Linked DNA regions of Archangium violaceum. The main gene of each other region encodes a partner of the protein of the gene in region 2 in a complex. Links are inferred from orthologs where the notes say so. Each region holds a gene or a part of one and is shown on either strand. Other genes may lie near its edges.

Evidence for each region. Proteins that work in one complex are often made in the same cells at the same time.
Region 1: the proteins of tsaD (region 2) and tsaE are in contact, whole or in part, in a crystal structure (PDB 6N9A), measured with the Thermotoga maritima proteins. The link is inferred for Archangium violaceum from one-to-one orthologs. Residues at the interface, in WP_004082750.1 of Thermotoga maritima: Cys10, Asp11, Arg49, His50, Leu82, Gly84, Gly135, Gly136, Glu154, Thr155, Leu156, Asp157, Asp158, Ser159, Glu162, Asp165, Lys166, Arg169, Leu170, Tyr175, Lys213, Thr214, Leu217, Tyr218, Gln221, Arg222, Asn324; in WP_004082108.1 of Thermotoga maritima: Leu37, Gly38, Lys46, Lys57, Val59, Lys60, Ser61, Thr63, Phe64, Thr65, Leu66, Met67, Val69, Pro71, Tyr82, Arg83, Leu84, Asp86, Asp88, Phe89, Asp93, Ile128, Asp130, Glu131, Arg134.

What each region holds. Positions count from the first base shown.
Region 1 is NZ_CP069396.1:5,422,977-5,428,392, forward strand. Bases 25-3,023 are described here. They hold tsaE (tRNA (adenosine(37)-N6)-threonylcarbamoyltransferase complex ATPase subunit type 1 TsaE), read left to right. Parts: upstream 25-1,285; coding sequence 1,286-1,762; downstream 1,763-3,023. Other genes in these bases: JRI60_RS22195 (NAD(P)H-hydrate dehydratase), read left to right, coding at 25-1,289; JRI60_RS22205 (hypothetical protein), read left to right, coding at 1,918-2,358; JRI60_RS22210 (sensor histidine kinase), read left to right, coding at 2,424-3,023. Outside these bases: more of JRI60_RS22195, read left to right, coding at 1-24; more of JRI60_RS22210, read left to right, coding at 3,024-3,626; JRI60_RS22215 (hybrid sensor histidine kinase/response regulator), read left to right, coding at 3,623-5,416. UniProt on the Escherichia coli protein: Required for the formation of a threonylcarbamoyl group on adenosine at position 37 (t(6)A37) in tRNAs that read codons beginning with adenine.
Region 2 is NZ_CP069396.1:3,266,078-3,273,487, reverse strand. The notes cover bases 1,865-4,793. They hold tsaD (tRNA (adenosine(37)-N6)-threonylcarbamoyltransferase complex transferase subunit TsaD), read right to left. Parts: upstream 3,864-4,793; coding sequence 2,865-3,863; downstream 1,865-2,864. Other genes in these bases: JRI60_RS13605 (response regulator), read right to left, coding at 3,898-4,793; rsmA (16S rRNA (adenine(1518)-N(6)/adenine(1519)-N(6))-dimethyltransferase RsmA), read right to left, coding at 2,016-2,846; JRI60_RS13620 (hypothetical protein), read right to left, coding at 1,865-1,958. Outside these bases: panB (3-methyl-2-oxobutanoate hydroxymethyltransferase), read right to left, coding at 1-287; JRI60_RS13630 (deoxynucleoside kinase), read right to left, coding at 454-1,098; JRI60_RS13625 (hypothetical protein), read left to right, coding at 1,274-1,555; more of JRI60_RS13620, read right to left, coding at 1,560-1,864; more of JRI60_RS13605, read right to left, coding at 4,794-6,636; JRI60_RS55100 (DnaJ domain-containing protein), read right to left, coding at 6,872-7,410.

The DNA of each region.
Region 1 (5,416 bases), 2.2 Mb from region 2 along the record:
TGGGCGACAGGGCGAAGCTGACGCCCGAGTCGAAGCGCAACCTGCACGCGCTCGGGCCCTCGGGGATTCAGCCCCAGCCGCTCGGGGCGGTGGCGGAGCCTCGGGGCGGGGACGTGGTGGTGGACGCGCTCTTCGGCACGGGGCTCACGCGGGCTCCGGCCGGGGAGTTCGCCGAGGCCATCCAGCACATGCTCCGCTGGCGCGCGGCGGGCGCGAAGGTGGTGGCCGCAGACATCCCCTCGGGGCTGCACACGGACACCGGCGAGCCCTTCTCTCCCTGCGTGGAGGCGGACGTCACCGTCACCTTCGGCTTCCTCAAGCAGGGGCAGGTGCTGGAGCCCGGCGCCACCCTGTGCGGCGAGCTGCGGTGCGTGGACATCGGCATTCCTCCCGAGGCCGCCGAGCCCCACCCGGGCGTGGAGCTGTTCCTCGTCGAGGAGTCGGATGCGCGAGGGGCCATCGCTCCGCGCCGCTCGGACACGCACAAGGGCACCTACGGGCACGTGCTGGTGGTGGCCGGCAGCCACGGCAAGTCCGGCGCGGCGGCCATGTCCGCCCTGGGAGCGCTGCGCGCGGGCGCGGGGCTCGTCACCGTGGCCACCCGCTCCGAGGTGGTGGAGTCGGTGCTGGGCCATGCGCCCGAGGTGATGGGGTGGCCGTTGGAGAACCGGGGGCCGCTCGGCATGGCGGACCTGGAGCCCCTGCTGGAGGCGGCGGAGAAGAAGGACGTGCTCGTCGTGGGGCCCGGCATCCCCCGGGGCCCGGAGACGACGAAGCTCCTGGGCGAGCTGCTCTCGCGCGTGGATGCGCCCGCGGTGCTGGACGCGGACGCGCTCAACGCCGTGGCCACGGACCTGGACGTGCTGCGCCGGGCGAAGGGGCCGCTGGTGCTCACCCCGCACCCGGGCGAGATGTCCCGGCTCACGGGCGTGCCCACGAAGGATCTCCAGAAGGCCCGCGTGGAGGTGGCGCGGGACTTCGCGCGCACGCACGGGGTGACGCTGGTGCTCAAGGGCGCTCGGACGCTCATCGCTCACGCGGATGGCTCCGTGTACGTCAACCCCACCGGCAACCCGGGCATGGCCACCGGAGGCATGGGGGACGTGCTGAGCGGCGTGCTGGGCGCGCTGCTGGGACAGGGCCTGAAGCTCCCCGAGGCCGCCTGGACTGCGGTCTACGCGCACGGGCTGTCGGCGGACCTGATGGTGGCCCGGCGCGGCAGGCTGGGGTTGATCGCCACGGACGTGGCCAAGGGGATGTGCAACGTGTGGACGAGGTGGAACCGATGAGCGCGCCCTCGCTGGGCCGCACGGTGCTGTCGGGCTCGCCCGAGGAGACGCACCGGCTGGGAGTCCGGCTCGGGGAGCTGCTCCAGCCGGGGGACTTCGTGGGCCTGGTGGGCGACCTGGGCGCGGGCAAGACGCACCTGGTGCGCGGCGTGGCCGAGGGCGCGGGCGTGTCGCGCTCGGAGGTGGCCAGCCCCACCTTCGCCATCGTCTACCCCTACCGGGGCCGGGTGCCGCTCTACCACGCGGACCTCTACCGGCTGGCCGACTACGACGAGCTGTACGCCACGGGCTTCCTGGACCTGGTGGGCGGGGACGGCGCGGTGCTGGTGGAGTGGCTGGACAGGGTTCCGGAGGCCGCGCCCCGCGAGTACCTGCGCATCACCCTCCGGGACACCGGCGAGGAGTCGCGCGAGCTGGTGGCCGAGGCCTGGGGCTCGCGGCCCGCGGCGCTGCTGAAGGCGTGGCTGGGGTAGGGGACTTCAGCTGGTCGTCGTCGCCCTGGCGGACTTCGGGCCTGGTTCCGGAGTCCGCCTGCGGGTCTGGCGGGGGCGCCAGAGAGCATTCCAGCGGACAGTGGGAGGCCGCCATCCTGGGCAGAGCCTCCCGGTCCCTGGGTATCTTCCGCCCCATGCCCCTCTCCCACGCAGCGAAGTGGCTCCTGGTGGTTGTCCCGCTGGCCGGCGCGGTGCTGGCCGGGTGTGGCGCCATCGAGCCTCCCCCTCAGCAGCATCCCCATGCCACCGTCACCTTCGAGGTGACCGTCCCTGCCGACACTCCGGCCGACGCGGTCGTCCTCGTGGTGGGCTCGGACCCCTCACTCGGGACGGACACGGCTCAGGGCTTCCAACTCCGCCGTCAGCGTGAGCGGCTCTATTCGGGCTCGGTGCGCCTCGCGGTGGGCTCGGAGGTGTCCTTCGAGCTCTGGGTGGGTGACGCGTGGCGCCCCGAGCTCGCCATGGACGGCTCGCCCATGTCCCGCCACACCTTCCGGGTGGAGGGGGACATGACGGTGCCCGCCACCGTGGCTCGCTGGGGCGCTCCGAGCAGCGGTCCCCCGCCGAGGGAATGAGGGCGAGGACCCCTGGTCCGAGCCCACATCTCCCCATACGTCAGCTTCGATGTTGGAGATTTCAAATGAGCAACGGCCCCGATTCCAGACGCCCCCGGCCCTGGCGTGTGCTCATCGTCGATGACGATGCCGCCAGTCGGAGGACGGCATCGGCGCTGCTGTCACCCGCCGGTTACGAGGTGGTCTTCGCCATCAACGGCGAAGAGGCGCTGGCCGTCGTGGGCGAGGCTCACCCCGACCTGGTGCTGCTGGACGTGATGATGCCGGGTCTGGACGGCATCGAGGTCTGCCGCCGCCTGCGCGAGCGCTCGGGGAAGGACTACGTCCCCATCATCCTCCTCACGGCGTTGGATGGGAGGCGAGAGGTCGTCCTCGGGCTCGAGGCCGGCGCCGATGACTTCCTCACCAAGCCGGTGCATGGGGCGGAGCTGCGTGCCCGCGTGGCCAACCTCCTCAAGGTGCGCGCCTACCACCAGCTCCTCACCACGCAGCGCGACAGCGCCCTGGCCACCGTGGACGAGCTGCGCCAGCAGATCCTCCAGGCCGATCGCCTGGCGACGCTCGGCACCTTCGCCGCCGGCGTCAGTCACGAGCTCAACAACATCGCCCAGGTCCTCAATAGCGCCGTGGACGAGCTGCCTCCCCAGCCGCCCGCTCCCGAGGACGCGGACGCCCGGGACACGCGCGAGGTGCTCGCGATGGCGACCCGTCACGTCACCGAGCTGGCCCGGACCATCCTCCGCATGGCCCGCCCCCAGGAGGAGGCCACGCCCCTGGCGGACCTGGGGCGGACGCTCGGTGAGGTGCGCGACATGCTGCGCCTCACGGGCCGCGCCCGGCACGTGCGCCTGTCGCTCGAGCTGCCCGAGACCCCCTGTGTCATCCAGGCCAGCCCGGTGCATGCGCAGCAGGTGTTCCTCAACCTCCTCGCCAACGCCGCGGATGCCCTGTCCGGGACGGCCCAACCGGAGATCCAGGTCGGCGTGCGCCACGTTCCCGGAGGGCATATCGAGGCGTGGGTCCAGGACAATGGCCCCGGCATGAGCGAGGAGGTGCTCGCCCGCGTCTTCGAGCCCTTCTTCACCACCAAGCCCGCCGGTCAGGGCACGGGGCTGGGTTTGCCCGTCGTCAAACAGCTCGTAGAGTCGTGGGGTGGACATCTCCACCTCCACAGCCGGCCGGGGCATGGCACCCGCGTCGTCGTGGAAGCCCGGGCGGCCCCCTCGCTCGCCACTTCCTCCTCTTCCGTTTCGAGTCTCCCTCCGTGAATCCGCCTCCCGCCTCCCCCTCGTCACCGGCCTTGATGCTCGTCACCAATGAGGCCGGACGCGTCCTCTCCAGTTGTGGCAGGCAGGAGGGATTGTCCGGCACGGCCTTGGAGGGGCGCACGCTGGCGGAGCTCTTCGGAGAAGAACCCTCGCGCCAGTTGCTGGCGGGGAGACCCGACTCCCTCGGCCTCTCGCGAGGGGGGCCCACTCCCGAGGAGGGCGGCGAGCCCTCCGTGTGGCATCTGCGGAGCCAGCCGCTCGTGGGGGGTGGCGTGCTCGTCTCCGTGAGCATACCGGAAGCGCTGGCCAGCGAAGTGCCGGCCGCCTGGGAGCGCCGCATCAGCCGCAGGCTGCTCAGCTCGAACGAGGATCTCCTCGGCCAGCAGCGCGCCTTCATGCTGTCCATCCTCGACGCGGACCCCAGCCTCGTCTACGTGACGGACCGCCAGGGCCGCTTCGTCTTCGCCAACAAGGCGCTGGCGGATGCGTACGCCACCACGCCAGACGAAATCGTCCTCCACCGTCCCGCGGAGATGCACTCCAACCAGGAGGAGCTCGAGGTCTTCGCGGACGTGGACCAGCGCGTGTTCACCACCGGGGCCGAGGCCCGGCAGCTCGAGCGCTTCACCAAGCCGGATGGCACCGTCGGCTGGTACGACACGCTCAAGCGGCCCCTCCTGGCTCCCAGTGGGGAGCTGTTCGTGCTCGGCATCACGGTGGAGATCACCGAGCGGGTGCGCGTGGAGCAGCAGTTGCACGACGCCAAACAGCGCCTGGAACTGGCGGTGGGGGCGGGGAGCCTCGGCCTGTGGGACTGGACCGTCGGTGAGGACCACGTCTACTACTCGCCCACCTGGAAGGCACAGCTCGGCTACGAGGAACACGAGCTGCCCGACACCTTCGCCACCTGGAAGGACAACATCCACCCGGAGGACGTGGAGAACGCGCTCCAGACGTTCCAGCAGCACGTGACGGATGCGTCACGCGGCGACCGCTTCATGAGCGAGTTCCGCATGCGGACCAAGGACGGCTCCTGGCGGTGGATCGCCGGTTACGGCCTGGTGGTGCGCAACGAGAAGGGCCTGGGGGTGCGCATCACGGGCTACCACCTGGACATCTCCGAGCGCAGACAGCGCGAGCAGGAGGCGGAGCTGCGGCGGGACAACGCGCGGCTGGCGCACCTGGCGCGGATGAAGGACGAGTTCCTCGCCAACATGAGCCACGAGCTGCGCACCCCGCTCAACGCGGTGCTGGGCCAGGCCGAGGCCATGGCCGAGGGCATCTTCGGGCCGGTGACGGAGCAGCAGCGCGGCTCGCTGCAGACGATCGAGGAGAGTGGCCGCCACCTGCTGTCGCTCATCAACGACGTGCTCGACATCGCCAAGAGCAACGCGGGGCACCTGGAGCTGGACTTCGAGGAGGTGCCCGTGGAGGAGGTGAGCCAGGAGAGCCTGCGGCTGGTGCGCGAGCAGGCGCGGCGCAAGAAGATCTCCGTGGCGTACTCCAGCGACGGCGAGGTGCAGTATCTGCGCGCGGACCGGCGGCGGCTGAGGCAGATCCTCATCAACCTGCTGAGCAACGCGATGAAGTTCACCCGGGAAGGAGGGCGCATCGGGCTGGAGGTGGCGTCCCGGGAGGAGGGGGATGCGGTGGCCTTCACGGTCTGGGATACGGGGGCCGGCATCGCCCGGGAAGACGTGAAGCGGATCTTCGAGCCCTTCGTGCAGCTCGACGCGGGGCTGGCGCGCCAGAACGAGGGCTCGGGCCTGGGGCTGGCGCTGGTGCGCCGC
Region 2 (7,410 bases):
TCCACCGACACCTGGTAGCTCATGAAGGGCATGTCACCCACCACGAGCGCCCGCTTCGTTCCGCGGACCACCGCAGCCGAGTGGTACACCATCTGGTCCATCGTGACCGGGAGGGTCGAGTCATGCCCCTGGACGACCATGCCCAGGGAGTCACCCACGAGCAGTACGTCGGCTCCGGCGTCATCGAAGACCCGGGCGAAGGTGGCATCGTAGGCGGTGACCATGCAGATCTTCTGGCCGCTCTGCTTCAGGCGCTTCAGCGTATGGATGGTGACCTTGTCCTTCACGGTTCACCTCCTCTGAGAGTGAGAGTTCAACGTCCCGCGGTGAATCGACGGACACCCCTCGCAGTCCCCATGGGGGATCGACGGGAGCAGCCGTCCAGGACACTCTAACGCGCTCCGGAGCGCCGCGGGGACTTCTCGTGAAGGCTGGCGGGCATCCGGGCGCCACTCAGGGCCGCTTGCTGCCCGTGGGCAGGTAGTGCTGGGTGCCCTGACGCGCCCGGTCAATGGCGCCCAGCAGCCCCTTGAGGTCCCCCTCGTTGTGGACGAAGTCGATGTCCGAGGTGTCCACCACCAGCAGCGGCGTCTCCGTGTAATGGGAGAAGAAGTCGTTGTAGGCGTGGACGAGCTCCTCCAGGTAGCCGGCGTCGAACTGACGCTCGAACTCCCGGCCGCGCTTCTTGATGCGGTAGAGCAGCACGTCCAGCCGGGCCTGCAGGTAGATGACGAGGTCGGGCTTCGTCACGCGCGGGGTGAGCGCCTCGAAGACGCGCTCGTAGAGGCTCAGCTCGTGCGAGTCCAGCGTCAGGCACGCGAAGATGCGGTCCTTGGCGAACAGGTAGTCGCTCACCGTCACCGAGTTGAAGAGATCCTGCTGGACCAGCTCCTCCTGCTGCCGGAAGCGCGAGAGCAGGAAGAAGAGCTGCGTCTGGAAGGCGTACTTCTGCCGGTCCGCGTAGAAGTTGGCGAGGAAGGGATTCTCCTCGACGATCTCGAAGATACGCCGGGCCCCGAAGCGCTCGGCGAGGATGTTGGAGAGGCTCGTCTTGCCGACGCCGATGGGCCCCTCGACCACGATGTAGCGGTTGTCCATCCGCTTCGAGACCTCCACCTCGCGAGAAACGGGGCGCGGAATAGAACACGGGAGTGGCGACCGGGCAATGATCCGGCTCGCGAGGCCATCACCACCCTTGACGCCTCGGTGGACGTCCACTACCAGGGACTCACGCGCGGTGCGGGACAGGTGGACCGTGCGGGGACCGAGGGAGATGAATCGAAGGCAGCGGGCGAAGACGGTCATCGAGCTGGAACCACGCCGCACGGCGTCCACCGAAACGACGAAGGCCCCCGAGCGGGTGGTGGAAGCCGATCCGCTCTATGGCGTGGCCCTCCTCAAGACGGCCCTGGAGCTCAAGCGCCGGCAGGACGGCACCCCGGAGGAGATCCTCCGTGGCGTGCTCGCGCGCATGCGGCTGTCCGAGGAGGACTTCCGCGCCTGGCTGTCCCAACAGGGCGGACTGCTGAAGGTGCTCGGCGGCGAGGAGTCCTGAGCCGCTAACGCGCGGCCACCCAGGACTGCAGCGCGGTGTCCACCGCGTTGCCGAGCGACTTGCAGAAGGCGTACTCGGTGCGCAGCCGCTCCACGGGAGTGGCCGCCTCGAAGCGGCGCGTCTCGAAGAAGAGCGCGTACACCACCTGGTCGCCCACCTTCGAGCGGATGCCGAGGTACTCCCCCTGCACGTCCATCTGCGGCAGCAGCATCCGCTCCAGCGAGCGGTAGACGCGGGCCATGTCCCGGGTGGCCCCGACGAAGGCGTTCTCGTCGAGGAGGGGAATCGGGCTGGAGTCACCCCAACGCAGCAGCACCTCCCCATCGGGGCGGGCGAACACCGCGTACACCACTCCGAAACGGTGGAGTACCGGTTCCAGGGCCTCCAGGGGCAGGGGTCTCATCATCCTCTCCAACGCCCCTCTCGTTAGCACCAGGATCCGTGGGACGCCAGATTGGCGCTACCGCGCCACCGGCCCCAGCGCGCGCTCGATGGCGGCGAACTCCTCGGGAGAGAGCGTCTCCGCGCGCCGGGTCGGATCGATGCCCGCCGTCTCCAGCGCCTTCTGCACCTGCTCCGTCGTGCCCAGCGACTTGTCCGACTTGAGCGAGTTGAAGAGCGTCTTGCGCCGCTGAGCGAAGCCCGCCTTCACCAGACGGATGTAGCGCGCGCCGTCCACCACCTGCGCCAGGGGCGCGGGCCGCCGCGTCAGCCGCAGCACCGCCGAGTCCACCTTGGGCGGCGGATGGAAGCGCCGGGCGTCGATGTCGAAGAGGTGCTCGGACTCGAAGTACAGGCCGAGGATGGCGGTGAGCAGGCCGTACTCGCGCCCGCCCGGCTCGGCCGAGAGGCGATCCACCACTTCCTTCTGGAGGGTGAAGACGGCGCGCGTCACGTGGTCGCGCTGCTCCAGAACCTGGAAGAGGATGGAGCTCGTCAGGTGGTACGGGAGGTTGCCCGCCACCTTCAGCTCGGGGACACCCGCCACCTCGGCGAAGTCCACCGTGGCCGCGTTGCCGGACACCACGCGCACGCCGGGGATGGCCTCCTTCTCCAGCACCGCCACCATGTCGCGGTCCTTCTCCACCGCGGTGACGCGTGCCCCCGTGGCCGCGAGGAAGCGCGTGAGGTGCCCCAGGCCCGGGCCCAGCTCCACCACCGGCTCGCCCTCGCGCAGCTCCAGCGCGTCGGCGATGGCCTCCAATATCTGCGGATCTCCGAGGAAGTTCTGCCCCCAGCTGTGCTTGGCCCTCAGGCCATGGCGCTGGAGGATGTCACGTGGCGTATCCACTCGCGGCTCCCTTCACCTTCACATGCGCCAGGCCGGGTCCGCGGACAGACTGAAGTCGCCGCGCAGGCCCCGACGCCAGGCCTCGTAACCCGCCACGGCGATCATCGCGCCATTGTCCGTGCACAACCGCACCGGCGGGAGGTACAGCTTCAGGTTGCGATCCTCGGCGCGCTCCAGGCTCAGCGAGCGCAGGCGCGAGTTGGCCGCAACGCCCCCGCACACCACCAGGCGCTTCAAGCCCAGCCGGCGCGCGGCGGCGACGAACTTCTTCGACAGCGCGTCCGCCACGGCCTCCTGGAAGGAGGCGCACAGATCCGCCAGCTCCTGCCCCTGGGGCACGCCGTGCTTGCGCACGTGCTGCAGCACCGCCGTCTTCAATCCGGAGAAGGACCAGTCGAAATTCTCCGAGCCGGGCAGCGCGCGGGGGAAGCGGATGGCCTCGGGGTTGCCCTTCTGCGCGAGCTGGTCGATGGGCAGCCCGCCCGGGTACGGCAGACCGAGGATGCGCGCCGTCTTGTCGTAGGCCTCGCCGGCGGCGTCGTCCCGGGTGCTGCCCACCAGCCGGTAGCGGCCGTAGTCCTGCACCTCGTAGAGGCTGGTGTGGCCGCCGGAGACGACGAGCCCGAGGAACGGAGGCTCCGGGGCGTCCTCCAGCAGGCGGCTGGCGAGCAGGTGCCCCTCGAGGTGGTTGGCCCCGACGAAGGGCTTGCCGGTGGCGAGGCTCAGCGACTTGGCTACCTGCACGCCCACCAGGAGCGCGCCGATGAGGCCGGGCCCGGAGGTGACGGCGATGAGGTCCACGTCATCGAGCGTCTTGCCGGCCCGGGTGAGGGCCTCGTGCAGGACGGGCATGACCTGGACGACGTGGTTGCGGCTGGCGAGCTCCGGCACCACCCCACCCCAGCGGCGGTGGATGTCCACCTGGGTGGAGACGACGTCGGAGAGCGCGCGCCGACCGTCCTCCACGACGGCGGCGGCGGTCTCATCACAGGAGGTTTCGAGTCCGAGTACGAGCAAGGGCTGCCTCTCTACCAGGAGCCCAGCCGTCCGACTACTGGCCGAGCTGCTTGAGCGCGGCGCGAACCTCGGAAGCGGACGACCCAGAGGGCTCCAGCAGGAGATACTGCTTGTAGGCGTCGATCGCCTTCTTTTCCTGATTGGTGAACTGCCGGGCCATGCCCAGGTGCACCCAGGCCTGGGCATTCCTGGGCTGCGCCTTCACCACCTCTTCCAGCAGCTTGGAGGCGTCGCGGTAGCCCGCGCTGCTGGTGGTGTCGCCACGAACCAGGGAGATGCCCAGACCGGCCTTGGCCTCGGCCGAGTCCGGCTTGAGGGCGAGCGCCTTGCGGTAGGTGATGGCCGCCGTCTTGTAGCGGTTGGCCGACATGAGCTTCTTGGCCCGGCGCGCCAGCTCGGCGTACTGGGCCTCGGGGCTCAGCTTCTGCGCCTCGACCTGCTCCGGCTCGTCGTCCTTCTCGTCATCCTCGGCGGGCGGAGTGCCCGTCGCGGCAACGGCGGGCTGCTCGGTGGGCTTGGGAGCCTCCGGCGTCCCGGTTGCGGTGGTCGGCTGCTCCGGCTGGGCGGGAGGCGTCTCGGGCGGCTTGTTCTCGGGTGCCTTCGCCTCGGGCGCCTTGTTCTCGGGCTCCGGCGCCTTCACCTGCTCGGTGGGAGCGGGCTTCGTCTCCTGGGGCGGAGGCGGGGGCTGGTCCGAGCCGCTTCCTTGACTGAACACCACCGCGGCCCCCACGGCGATCGCCGCGACCGCGAGTCCGACGAAGAGGCCGGTGCGCTTCGGCTTCGGCAGCTGCACGTCCTCGTCATCGACCGCCGGAGCCTTCTTCTGGGGCTGCGCGGGCGTGGCCTTGGGCTGCGTCACCGGGCGCGACCTGGGCTCCTCCGCGGGCTTGCTGACGACCTGAGGCTCAGCCGGCTTGGGCTCGGGCTTGGGCTCCTCGGCGGGCTTGGACGCGACGAGCTCGGGGGCCGTGGGCGCGCCATGGCCCGGGTAGGGCGGGAGCGCGAACTGCTGGGGCTTCTCGGCCGGCGTCGCCACCACGGGCGGCTGGGCCGCGACGGGCGCGGGCGCGGGCGCCTCCTGGACCGGGGTGGAGGGCTTCAGACCCGACACCAACGTCACCTCCTCGGCCGGAGTCGCGGGCTCGGGAGGAGGCACGGGCGGGAACGGATTGGGGCCCACGGCGGCCCCACCGAAGATGGGGCCACGTGGCGAGGCCGCGGATGCCGACGGCTCCGCGGGGGCCACGGGAATCGCGGGAGCGGGCGTGGAAGCGGGCTCGTCGAAGGCCGCGAGCGCGTTGGAGGCCGCGGACGCGCTGGAGGGCACGGGAGCGCTGGGACTCGCCGGTGCGCGGGGAGCCGGAGACCAACCCGGACCCCAACCTCCCGCCGAGCCGATGCCGTCCACGTCCACCCGGTTCCAGTCGAGCAGCAGGCTGCGCCGCTCCAACTCCTTGGCACGGTGGGCCGGCGCGGGATCCACGAGGAACGCCGAGCCCTCGGCCGTGCGCGGAGGAGCGATGATGTCCTCCGTCTCGGGGAGGTTGTTCTGCGCGCGCCGCCGGGCCTCGAAGACGACGACGTTGGCGGGCTGCGGCTGCACCTCGGCCTGAGCCTGCACCTGCGGCTCCGGCACGGACACGGGGGCCACCACGGGAGGCACGGGCCGCGGAGGCTCGGCCACCACCGGCGCCACCACGGGCACCGGCTCCGGCACGACCACGGGCGCCACGGGCTCCGGCGCGGGCTCGGCGGGAGCGCTCGGCGCCGGCGCGTTGTGGAGCCACTCCTCGATGCCGGGCTTGCCGCTCTGCACGGGCTCCTGCGAGACACTGCCCAGCTCGCGGATGAGGCCCTCGAAGTACAGCTTGCTGATGATGCCCAGCGCGGCCAAGTCGTCGAAGTCCGAGTCCTCCACCACCCGGCTCAGGTTGCGCTTGCCGTCGAAGAGGCGCAGCAGCCCGTTGACCTCGTCCGGAATCTCCGAGAGGCGCTCGGCGAGCTGGTGGTAGTCGATCTCGAACACCGTCTCCAGCGGGGGCAGTTGCTCGAGCATGCGGCCCCACTCGTCCAGCCGGCGCATGCCCTCCATGAGCAGGCCCTGGGTGGAGACCTCGATGCGCTCGGGGCGGTCCAGCGCGGTGAACTGGACCTCGAACTCACCCTCGGTGGCGTTGAGCAGACGGTAGAAGGCGTTCTCGCCCTTGAGCCGCCCCATCTCCGCGTCGATGACGCGGCCTTCCTTGAAGTAGATGGTGGCGACCCGGTCTCCCTTGATGGAGATGGTGCCCGTCTTGCGGCCGATCTCGAACGTCTGGACCAGGTCCACCACGCCCATGTCGGCCAGGTTGCCGGCGAACCCGCCCTTGGTCGTCTCGCGCCGCTCGATCCTCTCCTTGTCCGCCTTCTGGAGGATCATCGTCACGCGCGTGACGATCTCTTTGATGTAGATGGGCTTGGTCAGGTAGTCGTCGCCACCGAGCTCCAGGCCCTTCACCTTCGCCTCGACCGCCTTCTGGTTGGTGAGGAAGACGAAGGGGATGTGCTTGTAGCGCTCGTCGGACTTGAGCGTCTTGCACAGCTCGAAGCCGTCCATCTCCGGCATCTTCGTGTCGGCGAGCACGAGGTCCGGCGGGCTGATCTGCACCTTCTCGAGCGCATCCTTGCCGTGGATCGCGGTCGTGACGGAGAAGCCGGCCTTCTTCAGGCTGACCTCCATCACACGGAGACTCTTCGGGTCACCATCGACCAGGAGCAGGTGCTGCTTGGCCACGTTCGATTGCCTTTCGCTGCGGGCTGCGGATTGGAAGGCGCCCGGCGCGGAGAAGCTCGGATGATCATGCCCGCTCTCTGGACATGTCAATGGTGGAAGGACGAGGGGACTCGTCCGGTGTCCAGGGGAACGAGCATGCGTCGCCGCTCACTCCGGACCCCTCGTCGGGGGCCCTGCCAACCAGGCGACGCTTTCCAATGGAAACGGCCGGTTGGAGGTGCTCGAGCCCCGGTGCTCAGCCGAAGATGCCGCCGCCCTTCTTGGGGGGTGGATTCTTCTTGCGCATCTCGATGAGGCGCAGCTCCTGGTTGGCCTCGAGGTGCTTGGGGTTGGCGCGGACCGCCTCGCGGAAGTGACGCTCGGCGCGGACCATGTCGCCCTCGACACGCGAGATCACCCCGAGCTGGTAATGGGCCCGATCACAGTTGGGGTCGCGCTTGAGCGCCTCGGCCATCATCTGCTTCGCCTTGGGGATGTCGGCCTTGCGCTGGGGGTCCATGTAGATGGCCCACGCGCGGGCGGCGAGGTACACGGCCTTGGGCTCGGCGTTGTAGGCGCGCTCGAAGTGGTCGGCCGCGCCCGCGAAGTCCCGCTTGCGGAAGAAGACCTCCCCCATCTTGAAGAGGTCATTGGAGTCCACACCCCCGGCGGGCTTCGCCGCCTGTGCCGAGGCCTTGGAGCGCAGCTCCTGGAGGTAGGCCGCGCGCTTCGCGTCGTCGTAGAGGACTTCGTAGGCACCGCGGATGGACTCGAAGACGGCGGTCATCCTGGGCG